Regions from separate parts of the Paenibacillus sp. 10L310 genome, predicted to be linked through region 1. Evidence: predicted binding sites of a transcription regulator. Region 1 holds the regulator's gene; each other region holds the start of a gene.
What was found. Region 1 encodes Rex, which represses fermentation and respiration genes when NADH is low (regulators of the CRP and FNR family bind a similar motif). Its sites were predicted from a motif close to TTGTGAAATATTTCACAA; they were not measured.
Positions count from the first base shown of each region.

Region 2: adhE (bifunctional acetaldehyde-CoA/alcohol dehydrogenase) is a predicted target of Rex. The motif match lies at 2,505-2,522, and genes of this name have one in related genera.
Region 3: AC1DE7_RS21840 (formate/nitrite transporter family protein) is a predicted target of Rex. The motif match lies at 2,148-2,165, and genes of this name have one in related genera.

Region 1 is NZ_JBFTKC010000003.1:527,159-531,454, forward strand. It holds gene AC1DE7_RS11370 (DUF5590 domain-containing protein) at 1-182, opposite strand, end outside; gene AC1DE7_RS11375 (amidohydrolase) at 220-1,527, opposite strand; gene AC1DE7_RS11380 (redox-sensing transcriptional repressor Rex) at 1,514-2,167, opposite strand; gene dinG (ATP-dependent DNA helicase DinG) at 2,387-4,296, opposite strand, start outside.
Region 2 is NZ_JBFTKC010000010.1:176,223-180,518, reverse strand. It holds gene adhE (bifunctional acetaldehyde-CoA/alcohol dehydrogenase) at 1-2,424, opposite strand, end outside; gene AC1DE7_RS20840 (Crp/Fnr family transcriptional regulator) at 2,855-3,571, shown strand; gene AC1DE7_RS20835 (hypothetical protein) at 3,659-4,296, opposite strand, start outside.
Region 3 is NZ_JBFTKC010000011.1:180,210-184,505, forward strand. It holds gene AC1DE7_RS21830 (molybdopterin-containing oxidoreductase family protein) at 1-762, opposite strand, end outside; gene AC1DE7_RS21835 (hypothetical protein) at 948-1,172, opposite strand; gene AC1DE7_RS21840 (formate/nitrite transporter family protein) at 1,188-2,039, opposite strand; gene AC1DE7_RS21845 (FAD-dependent oxidoreductase) at 2,417-3,778, opposite strand; gene AC1DE7_RS21850 (glutathione peroxidase) at 4,264-4,296, opposite strand, start outside.

The DNA.
Region 1 (4,296 bases):
CAGATGTACTTGCGCAATTCATCATAGGATGTAATGCCCAGTTGCTCCTGTGCTGCTTGTATGGCGAGCGCTTCTTCCTTGCGTTGGTCCTGCGTGACATGGACGTAATAACGCTGAAGTCCAAACAGAATCAGAACCAGTGCAAGCAGCGAAATCCATATCCACTTCTTTTTTTTCTTCAAAAGCCGAACTTCCTTTCCCTATGATGCTGTCCTGCAATTAACGAGCAAGCAGACCATCAAATGCCAATTGAGACTCACGCAAAATGCGTTCTTCATCCAGTGTCAGACATTCGCCATGTTTCACCACTTGTTTCCCATCCACCCATACGTGCTCAACATCCTTGGCAGAAGCCGAATAGATTGTATGTGAGATCAGGTCTGTATGTGGATAGAAATGTGCCTGTTCAATGTCCAAGGCGATAAAGTCAGCCTTCATGCCGACCTGGAGTGCTCCGGTATTGTTCAAGAAGATGGATTTGGCACCGTATGACGTTCCGAGTAATAACGCTTCGCCTGCTGGCACTGCCGTCGGGTCACCAGATACACCTTTGTGAATCAATGCAGCCAGTCTCATTTCCTCGAACATATCCAGGTTGTTGTTGCTTGCCGGTCCGTCTGTTCCGAGTGACACGGTAACTCCTGCTTTCAGCAACGCAGGTACCCGCGCAACACCTGAAGCGAGTTTCAGGTTACTTCCCGGGTTATGGGATACAGCCACATCATGACGGGCCAGAATCTCAATCTCTTCGTCATTCAGATGCACCGCATGTGCAACCAGGGATGGACGAGAGAAAAAGCCCAGTTTCTCCAGATGTGCCACAGGACGCAGTCCATAATCAGCCACGTTCTGCTCGACTTCACGAAGCGTTTCCGACATATGTGTATGAAGGGGAAGGTTTAGGTCGTTCGCGACCTGCACAAGCTTCTCTATGTAGTCAGGAGGGCATGTATATGGTGCATGTGGCGAGATTACGGTTGTAATGCGACCATCTGCCTGTCCATTCCACTCACGCGCAAACGCAGCCGACTCCTCCAGCTTCCGCAATTGTTCTTCTTCCGAGCACAGCCCGATTACACCACGTGCCAGTGCTGCTCTAACGCCGGATTGCTCCACAACTTTGGCAACTTGATCCATGTGATCGTACATGTCCAGGAAAGCTGTAGTTCCGCCTTTCAACATTTCAAGCACCGATAGCGAAGTTCCCCAATATACGTCTTCTGAAGTCATTTTCGCTTCCATCGGCCACATTTTTTCCTGCAACCATACTTGCAATGCAAGATCGTCTCCGTGCCCTCTGAGCAACGACATCGCTGCATGACCATGCGTATTGATCAGACCCGGCAGGAAGAACAGTCCTTTTCCATCCACTTTGGTACAATTTTTGTCTTCATCCGGCAATGTCTCACCAATATGCACAATCTTGTCATTCTCAACAACCATGTATCCGTGGACCACGTTCCATGTTGTGCCGCCTTCATTAACGGCAAATTTGCCGTTGTGAATTACCCATCTATTTGTTGTCATCTTCCTCGTCGTCCTTTCCAGTCTCCAAGTAATAGGCCAAACTAAGCAGATCCGTTGTAAAGTCAGCATGGTGAATGCGGATATGCGGCGGTGTTTTTAGAATGGTTGGTGCAAAATTAAGGATCGCTTCAATTCCTGATTCAATAAGCTGATCGGCTACATTTTGGGCTTCCGTATCCGGAACCGTGATAATTCCGATGCGAATGTTTTCCATTTTAACCGCTTCCGTCAATTCATCCATTGGTTTTACCGTCAAACTGTTGATTTGACTACCTATCTTCGGTCCATATGCATCAAATACAGCAACAATCTTCATGTTGTCTTTCAGATATGCGTTGTAGTTGGACAAGGCTTGACCGAGGTTACCCGCTCCTACCAGAGCTACATTAATTTGCTGATCGATTTTGAGAATGTGACGAATTTTCTCGATCAAATAGGATACATCATACCCGATCCCTTTACGACCAAAATCACCGAAGTAAGCCAGGTCTTTACGAATTTGGGCCGGATTCAGATCCAGCCTCTGTCCAAGCTCTTGAGAAGAAACAGTAGCCACCTCACGCTGATGCAACTCGTTCAAATAACGCAAGTAAACAGGCAGACGTCGTACCACCGCTTCTGAAATTTTATCCGATTTCATTCTTGCTCCCCCTTACCAAGGCCGCGATAAAATAATAGATGAAAAGATGAGCATTCTGTATAAAACTCAAAGATAAACGTGACATTTTATACAGAATGCTCCTTGTAATTTAGGTTATAAGTTCTTACGTGCAACTGCTTTAATCGGATACGGAAATATCTAATAAAGTTTAACGCCAAACGATAGTGTCATGCAATGATATAACGAACAAAACAACCATTATTTTTGTTCATTAGCAGGTTTTTCCAACCACTCAGTAATTCGTGGAACCATTTGCTCCGTGAGCATATGCTCCATTTTGGGACCAGGTAATGAATACAAAAAGAATTTACCATAATACGCTTCAATCACCCGTGTATCATAAACAATGACAATTCCTCTGTCCTTTGCTGTACGTACCAATCGGCCAAATCCCTGCTTGAAACGAATGACCGCTTGTGGCACGGACAGTTTCATGAACGGATTTTTCTTCTGTTCCTGGAGCAACTCACTCTTGGCTTCCACCAACGGATGATTCGGTGGCTGGAAAGGCAGTCGCACAATAGCGAGACAAGTTAACGCCTCTCCCGGGATATCTACACCCTCCCAGAAGCTACTTGTGCCCAGAAGTACCGTTGCTTTGGCATCTTGAAACCTGCGAGTCAATTTGGAACGACTTCCACTGTCAACGCCTTGCCCAAGCAACGAGATGTCGTTGCCAGACAGTGCCTCCTTCAGCGGATCATAGACCTGTCGCAACATCTTGTATGAAGTAAACAGAACCATCATGCGTCCACGCGTAGCAATTGCCGTCTCTGCGAGTGATTGCACCAGCATATTAACAAAGTGCGCATCACCCACACTTCCCTTCACACTTGGGAAATCACGCGGAATCACCAGAAGTGCCTGATCGCGATAGTTGAAAGGTGATGGCAACATCGACGTTAATAGCCGATTGTTCTCGGCGGCTTCCTGCAAGCCAAGCTGTTCAATCATGAACTGGAATGACTTATCTACCGAAAGCGTAGCCGATGTAAGCACAACACTTTTCTTTTTATCAAAAAATAAATCCTTAAGTTGTGCACTCACATCTACAGGTACGGCATACAGCTGGAGAGATTTGCTGCGGAATTGGCCGCTGGCTTCCATCCAGTACACCGTTTTGGCGTCATCCATACGCATGAAGAAACGTAGATTCTCCTTCAATGTGGTCAGATCTTTCAGCAGTCCTGTAATGTCCGTGATCAGACTATCCGATTGATAATCATCCTGATCCTCTTTCACTTCAAGCAGCAATTTGTCCCCTTTGCGAACCAAATCGCCCAGAGTCACATAGATCTGGTTCTCCAGATCCTGCAACTCCTGCCATTTTGCAGGTTTCTGAGATGCTTTCAGACGCAGTGAAAATTGCCCCGTCTCTCCCGGTGAAGCATCACTTCGTTCAGGCAAGAGACCAAACAAGGCATCGCTCATACGATCCCACAGCTCCTTAACTTCAAGAGCGAGCGGGAACATCTGATCCACCATGGAGCCCCATTGCACCGAATTTTCATGCCCGGATAACTGCGAACGAAGCATAGGTAGCTGACCATTACGACTGTCTTTAAATAGGCGGGTCAGTGTATGAACCAAGGTGAAATATTTCATATGCATTCCAAGATGTTTACCAGCGACATCCTCCAGATGATGTGCCTCATCGATCACAAGACTCTCATAGGCTGGCAGCAGCTGATGCGCGGCTTTCACATCCGTAAATAATTTGGAGTGATTGGTGATTACGATATCAGACAACCCTGCTTCATGTTTGGCACGATGGTAGAAGCATTTACGGAACCATGGACAGGATCTTCCCAGACATGATTCGGATTCACTCTGTACGGTCTCCCAGAAGTCCCCTCCGCGTCCGCTAAGGTTAAGTTCCTCATCATCTCCGGTTTCGGTCTGCGTAAGCCAGACGATCATCTGAGCAGCTGTGAAATAATCCTCTTTCGGTGTGGCGAATTCACGTTTATTGATTTTGTGTTCAAATTTGCGCAGGCACAGGTAATGTCCACGTCCTTTGAATACAGCAGCCTTAAACGGGAACGGAACCACTTGAGTCAGCATCGGAATGTCCCGCTCTCTCAATTGCTCCTGCAGATTGATCGTAT
Region 2 (4,296 bases), on a different contig from region 1:
CAGGTTACGGATGGCATTGATGAGACTTGTTACGCCTTCTTCTGTTGTACGAGCAGGCAATCCCAAGATGCGGGCGATTTCGGCATACCGCTCATCCGCTACAAAGTGCGAATATTTCGGGAACGATGCAAATTTGGTCGGTTTTTTCGCGTTGTAACGAATGACGTGTGGCATCAGGATTGCATTGGTGCGTCCGTGTGCGGTGTGATACTGACCGCCCCATTTGTGCGCCAAGCTGTGGTTAATGCCCAGGAATGCGTTGGCAAATGCCATACCAGCAATCGTTGAAGCATTATGCATTTTCTCACGTGCCAGTTTATCGCCTTGCAGCGCAGATTGCTCCAGGTATTGGAACACCAGTTGAATGGCTTTGATCGCAAGTCCATCCGTGTAATCATTTGCCATAACAGATACATAAGCTTCAATCGCATGCGTCAGTACGTCCATACCTGTATCGGCAACGGCTGTTCTCGGCAGGGAGTATACAAACTCCGGATCGACAATCGCTACGTCTGGTGTCAGCTCATAGTCGGCCAATGGATATTTGGTGTTACCTTGATTTTTATCTGTGATAACCGCGAACGATGTCACTTCAGAACCTGTACCCGATGTGGTTGGGATCGCTACAAATTTCGCTTTTACGCCGAGACGTGGATATTTGTAGATCCGTTTGCGGATATCCATGAATTTTTGTTTCAGATCGTTGAAGTCCGTGTCCGGATATTCATAGAACAACCACATGGCTTTGGCAGCATCCATCGGTGATCCACCGCCGAGTGCGATAATGCAGTCTGGTTGGAAGCGGCGCATCATTTCGGTTCCGCGATCTACCGTTGTTGTGGATGGATCTGGCTCAACATCGGAGAACACTTCGATCGCTACTGGCATTTGGCGTTGACGCAGATAGTGTTCTACCTTTTCAACATATCCAAGCTTCACCATCATGGCATCCGTAATAATGGCCACACGTGTGATGTCAGGCATTTTGGCAAGATACTGTGTTGCTCCTTTTTCGAAGTAGACTTTGTTCGGCACTTTGAACCATTGCATATTCACGGTACGGCGAGCCACCCTTTTCACATTGATTAAGTTCACAGCGGTTACGTTGGAAGAAGTCGAGTTACGTCCGTATGATCCGCATCCCAGTGTCAATGACGGCATGTTTGTGTTGTAGATATCTCCGATGGCACCGTGTGTGGATGGTGAGTTCACAATAATCCGTCCAGTTTGCAGACGATCTGCGAATTTGCCAATCACTTCTTCATTTGTTGAATGGATAACCGAGGAGTGACCCATGCCGCCAAAAGCAACCACTTCTGCTGCACGTTCAATGCCCTCTGCTGCCGTTTTAACTTTGTAACAAGCCAGTACCGGGCTTAATTTCTCAGCCGACAATGGGAATTTAGTACCTACCCCTTCAATCTCGGCCACAAGAATTTTGGTGCCTGCTGGAACTTCAATACCGCACAATTTCGCAATGCTCACCGCAGATTGACCAACAATCGCCGGATTCACCGCACATTTCTCGGCATTAATCGCACCTGCTGTCAATTTTGCTGCTTCATCTTTGTTAACAAAGTAACAGCCATTTGCGATCATTTTTTTCTTCACTTGATCAAAGATCGGTTCTTCAATGATGACCGCTTGTTCAGAAGCACAGATCATGCCGTTATCGAAAGACTTGGACAGGATCAAATCCGTTACTGCCTGATTGATATCCGCGCTTTTCTCGATAAAGCAAGGTACGTTACCCGGTCCTACGCCCAGTGCAGGTTTACCACAGCTGTACGCTGCACGTACCATGCCTGATCCGCCTGTTGCCAGAATGAGAGCCACATCATTGTGATTCATCAGTTCGTTTGTACGATCCATGGAAGGATCATCAATCCACTGGATACAATCTGCTGGTGCACCATGTTTCACAGCCGCTTCCAGCAGGATTTTGGCAGCTTCCCGGCTACAATTCTGTGCAGATGGGTGAAAACCAAAGATGATCGGGTTACGCGTCTTGATGGAAATCAATGCTTTAAACATCGTCGTTGATGTTGGGTTGGTAACTGGTGTAATACCCATGATGATGCCGACCGGCTCCGCAATTTTCTGGAAGCTTTCATACTCGTTATCTTCAATCACACCTACGGTTTTATCGTACTTGATGCTGTGGTACACATATTCTGTTGCAAATATATTTTTGGTGATTTTATCCTCATACACTCCGCGGCCTGTTTCTTCTACGGCCATCTTGGCGAGCATCATGTGTTTATCCAGACCCGCAAGTGCCATCGCTTGCACAATCCGGTCAATCTGCTTCTGGTCCATCTTCATGAATGCGGCGTGTGCTTTATTCGCTTTGTCGATTAACGTTTGAATATACTGACCTGCTGTCGGTTCTTTTGCTGGGGCGACTTCGTTCTTTACAGCCATCTCCCTCATCCTCCTAAAGGTTCGTATTAGTTTGTCTCTCTCGTTTACATTCACATCGTAACATGACAATAAACTTAATTATGTGATTTTTTTCACAAAGTATAACAAATTTAATTTAAGTTTTGTAGTGTCCTTCATACGACCATTTTCACTTCCTATTTAAAATATAGAGCTGTAAAATTCATCCTCTCCATTAAAAGTGAATTTTATCACAATGTTTGAAATTTCGTCATTTTTGCCCCCTTTCCTTCCCCCTCAAACGGTAAGATTAGGTATATACTGAACTTAAAAATTGAACCACCGCAATTTGTACCGTCCTTCCTCCCGGCCGAGATGACCCTGATCAGGACGGCAACGGTTTGCGGCGAACCTCGGAGGCTACTGCTTACTACAGAAGGTCGTCCGATGGACATAAAGGGGAGATAGACTTATGAGAGAACTAACAACTGTACTGGAAAAGCGCGGTAATACTAACTGTTTCTCGGAAGCAAATTTCAACCATCTGCTGGTTACCATGAAAGATAGAACCTATCCGGAAGGTACACATCTGTACTGGGAAGGCGACATCTCTGACAAACTTTATTATATGAAACGGGGCCGTGCCCAGATCACCAAATCCACGGATGAAGGCAAGGAACTGATCATGTACATGTATCAATCCGGTGATATGATTGGGCAGGCTGATCCCTTCTTTGGCTCTAAACACAGCTTCTCAGCGGAAGTATTGGAGGACAGTGAGATCGGTGTACTGGAACATAAAGACCTGGAAATGTTAATCTGCCAGCATTGTGACTTCGCGATCGATTTTATGAAATGGATGGGCATCCACCACCGGTTGACACAGACCAAATTCCGGGATCTCATGTTATATGGCAAACCGGGTGCACTTTGCTCCACCCTCATTCGGTTGTCGAATTCGTATGGTGAGCCTCATGGAGAGCATGTCATTATTCACAAAAAAATTACCCACACGGACCTGTCCAATATGATTGGAGCCACTCGTGAAAGTGTAAACCGCATGTTAAGCGACCTGCGTAAGAAAGATGGGATTGAATATGACAATGGCATGATTGTCATCAAAGATCTGAAGATGCTGCAAGGCATCTGTCACTGTGAACTTTGCCCGAACGAGATCTGTCGTATTTAATATTTGACTATGCTGATCGGACCTTGTTTATATATTTAATGAAAAAAAGCCCAGTTCTCTAAAAAGAGATTGGGCTTCTTGGTATACTTAGGATGCATTGGTTAATTCAAGCTTTACCGCATCACGTGGATTCAATTTCATGTCCAGACCATTTTCCATTAATTCTTTGTCATTCACCATAATGACCCACCGCTCATTCATACGAGGCGTGACATTCTCGACCGAAACGACAAATTTGTTATTCTCCGACATTCTTACAATGCCGCTGGACTTCAACACATCACGAACTGTGCACTCTTGAACGTAGACGCCGGCATATTGACGATTAAGGGTTGGCATAATGTTTCCACCGCTAACCTTGAGTAACGTTGTCTGATATGCAACGCCATCCCCCCCACTGTCAGCGGCTTTCACGTAAATGATCACTTCATCTTTGGCATGAAGCTCCATGTCCCAATCTTCCTGTTCAATATCCTTGCCGTTTAATTTGACAGCCCAGCTAAGCGAAGAATCCAGAGAAACTTCACCGACGGATTGAATCCGCTTGCCATCTGCCGTAAAATCAACCAGTCCGCTATTGAGTAATGCTTTTTTGAGTGTCAAACCCTCACTAAAATCTCGCTTAATGGACTTTGTTGCATCAGGCAAAAACGTACTGCCATCTACAGCCACTGTGATTGTATTCGCTGTTTCTGTCTCTTTGACAATTGGCTGCTCAGAAGGCT
Region 3 (4,296 bases), on a different contig from region 1:
ATGACCTATCGTATACTTTTGCATAAACGCTTCATCCGTTAGTCCCCGTTCGAACAGCACATGCATTAATCCTAGCGCCAGTGCACTGTCCGTGCCCGGATACAGCGGAATAAACCAGTCGCCCCACTGTGCGGTACGATTGCGATGAACGTCGATGACGACGATCTTGGCGCCTTTTTTACGGGCTTTCTCCGCCAAAACGACCTGATGCATATTGGTACTGACGATATTGCCACCCCACACCAGGATGAGATCCGCATGCTCCGTATCTTCCGGCACCGTTCCCCGATTGGCACCCATCGTATATTTCCAGCCCGTATTTCCAGCAGAGTTACAGATCGTCTGCTCCAGTACACTCGCACCAAGCGCATTGAAGAAACGTCGGTCCATGCCGTCTACGCCGAGAATGCCCATGTTACCGTAAAAGCTGTAGGGCAGGATGCTCTCCGGGCCGTAGGTTTCGGACAATGCAGTGAATTTGGTCGTAATCTCGCGAATCGCTTCATCCCAACTAATTCGTTCGAACTTGCCTTCACCTTTGGCTCCTACACGTTTCATCGGATATTGTAGACGCTCGGGGTGATACACCCGCTCAGTCATATTCCTGACTTTATTACAGATGGCACCCTTGGTTATGGGATGATCCGGATTGCCTGCCACCTTCACAATTTTGCCGTTCTCTTTATGTAATAACAGACCACAAGTGTCCGGACAGTCGAGCGGGCACACCGCCGCAAATATACCATTCTCCTGATCGATCATCGTAAGGCTCCCCTCTATAAAAGCTATCCCTATATCATATCTTCTTCGAGGTTATCGCGTAAAGAGAACAGTATGTTTTTGCTTCATATTCGCCGCTATAGCGGCTTTAAATTATTTTCAAAAAAATGTTTTTGAGTTTGATTCAACTTCAGAATTCAGGGGTAAATTAAAAATAAGGCATTAGGCTAGTGTTTCCCCACTTCCTCCTCATGCCATATCATGGACCACTCCCGAAATTCGCCATGAACAGGTTTCGTTCCCCCGAACCTTGTCATGGCGAATTTATTTTGCGTTAAACTCCAACAAGAACCCCATACAAAAAAACGATCCCACCCTGCTCCATCACAGCATATTCGCCATGAACCGAGCGAGATCAGAATCGTCTTCACTTCTAATATACGTGTATCCATACCTCGCTGTGCCCTCTATGCTTGTTTGCTCAACATTACTCTAGCCTCCGTCTCCATAGGTTCGATCGACGTCGCCATCTCTGGTTTCACTTTTGGCTCGGCTTGGCGCAGGTACACTACCCAATAGGCTGCAGCTACAAACAGAGCACCACCAGTCAGATTCCCGAGCCATACCGGAATGAAATTCATCACATATTGACCCCACGAATAATGTCCTTCAAAGATTGCCGCCGGGATGAGGAACATATTGGCCACAACGTGCTGGAATCCAATCGCCACAAATGCCATCGTTGGAAACCAAATGCCCAGTACTTTGCCACTCATCGTATCGGATGCATAAGATAGCCACACGGCCAGTGCCACCAGCCAGTTACAGCCGATGCCAGAGATGAAAGCTTGCAGGAAGCCGTCATGCAGCTTATGCCCAGCCATATCCACCACTTTCGCCAGATATACACCTTCTCCGGTCAGACCCAGCACATGTCCAAACGCGTACGCGACAAACAAAGCTCCAACAAAATTACCAATCGTCACTAAGGTTAGATTTTTCAACATACTACCCACAGATAATTTTCGTGCAATCGTTGCAAGTGGAACTGCCATCATGTTGCCCGTCAGCAGCTCGCCACCACCTATGAGTACCAAGATTAATCCAACCGGGAACACTGCTGCTCCAATCAGATTGACCAGACTCCCCCACTCTGCTGGTGCAGAAGCAATTACCCGAATATCCAATAGAAAACCCAGCGCAATAAAAGCCCCTGCCAGAAAACTAAGCACCAGTACAGAAGACACCGGATATTGAGCCTTCTTCTTGCCTGTTTGCGCCGTATATTGTGCAACCTCAAGAGGTGTTTTTGCTGCCATATCATTCATCCTCTCCTTCATTGTTCATCATTGGATAAAACCATCTGAAATTCATTAGTTATGCGTTGAATACCACATCCTAATTGTATCTCGGTCCTAAACATAACTTTGTGCAAATTATCACAATGTTACTTAAAAAGATACTTTAAGAGTGTCTTGGAATAGTTATGACAGCAAGAGTGTAGTAAGGCCTTTTGTAGCTAAAACAACAAAAAAGAAGACTGACGATATACTCGCCAGTCTTCTCTTTCCTTTATAATCGTCCGCCTTGTTTCGTAATCTTGGCAGTTATCGCACAGCTCTTATTTACGGACAAGCATGACTTATCTTTGTATGGCGTTTATCAAGATCGCTGTTCAACCATCTATTCTGCTTCCTTACACCATTGCTGGTGCTTTTACTTCTATTGGAGGCAGTGCTTGCAGACCAGCCGTGTTCAGGAAGTTCCATGGTTTGTTGTAATGCGGCTGGAAGAAAAAGTCGATGAAGGCCAGCTCATCTACGGTCATGTTATTTTGGATGCAAACCGAGATCGTATTAATCGATTGAGTCAGATCAACCTGAGACATCACCTGTGCTCCAACGATCCGACGAGTAGCCTGCTCATATACTACTTTGAGCAACAGTTTCTCAGCCGTTGGCATGAACTCCGGACGGTAGCTGTCTTCCAGTACGACAGATTCAACAATCAAACCTTCGTCAGCAGCAGACGTTTCCGTCATCCCGGTACCCGCGATATTTTGCTCATAAATTTTGATACCCGATGTTCCTTGTGTACCCATATACGGTGTCGTAGGACGAACCAGGTTACGGGCTACGAGTGTACCCATCCGCACGGCGTTAGTCGCCAATGGAATGTACGCTGCTTTGCCTGTTGGGTTGTAATGAATAGCACAGCTGTCACCCGCAGCGAAGACGTCCTTTTGACTCGTTTGCATATATTTATCCACGATGATTGCGCCGTTTGGCAGCATATCCACTTGGCCTTTGAGCAGCTCTGTATTTGGACGGAAACCAATGCACAGAATAACCAGATCGGTTTCGAACTCTCCTTTGGACGTGATCACCTTAGTTACTTTGCCATCTTCACCAGTAAACTTCTGTACCGTTTGACCAAGAGCCAGCTTGATGCCGCGTCCAGTCAACGTATCTTCAATCGCATCCGTGAATTCAGGGTCCAAGTATTTGTTCAAAATACGGTCCACACTGTCGATCAGGGTAACTTCCTTGCCGTTCATCTGGAAAGCCTCAACCAGTTCTACGCCGATATATCCTGCACCTACAACGGTAACACGTTTGGCATCTTTGGCTTTTTCAATAATCGTGTTGGAATGATTGTAGTTTTTGCAAAGTAAAATGTTGTCCATCTCGATGCCTTCAAGCTTCGGAACGACAGGCCATGACCCCGTTGTCACGATCAGTTTGTCAAACGTATCTTCAAATTCTTCCCCGGTTTGCAGATTTTTAGCCTGAAGAGTATGGCCCTTGGCATCTACTGCTGTTACTTCATGAAGCATCTTGGTTTCAACACCAAGCTCTGCCAGTTGATTAGGCGAAGAATAGAACAAACCGTCAGGGTCTTTCACAACCCCACCTACGTAGAGCGCAATGCCACAAGATAGGAAGGAGATATTGTCATTGCGCTCATACACCGTGATGGTAGCATCCGGGTACAATTTGGCGGTATTTACGATGGCTGCGGTTCCTGCGTGTGTACATCCGATAACTGCGATTTTCATTAAAAGTTCCTCCTCGAAATATATAAATGAGTTTGAATATAAGGTTGTTATGGTTGTGAAACATTTCACTTCTTGTTCGAAACTGTATATGTGATTTATTTCACTTTATACACTCATTATAATGTGATATTTTTCACATTGCAATAGGTTGAGCAAAAAAAGTTTGTCGAAGGAGGTCATTTCCCTGTATTTAAGCCTTTCTTCCCTTCATTGTATTGATTTCATTGTCCCCGGATTTGGGCGGGTTTATGCTATGTAATGGCTTCCGTGATCCCTGTATGATCACAGTGTGGACGTATAAAGTTAGAGGTGTCTCCTGCATTCTTGTTTGACTTTTACAAAAAATAAATGGCTTTAATTTTCATTACAGGGTTGATTTCATGGGTCCAACTCCTACCTGTGAAGAGAATAAATCCGCGTATATAAAATAATCAAAGAAGCCTATCCTTGCTTATGCAAGGACAGGCTTCTCAAACGTTCATGTATTAACCGAGCAATTTCTCGATATCTGCAATCAT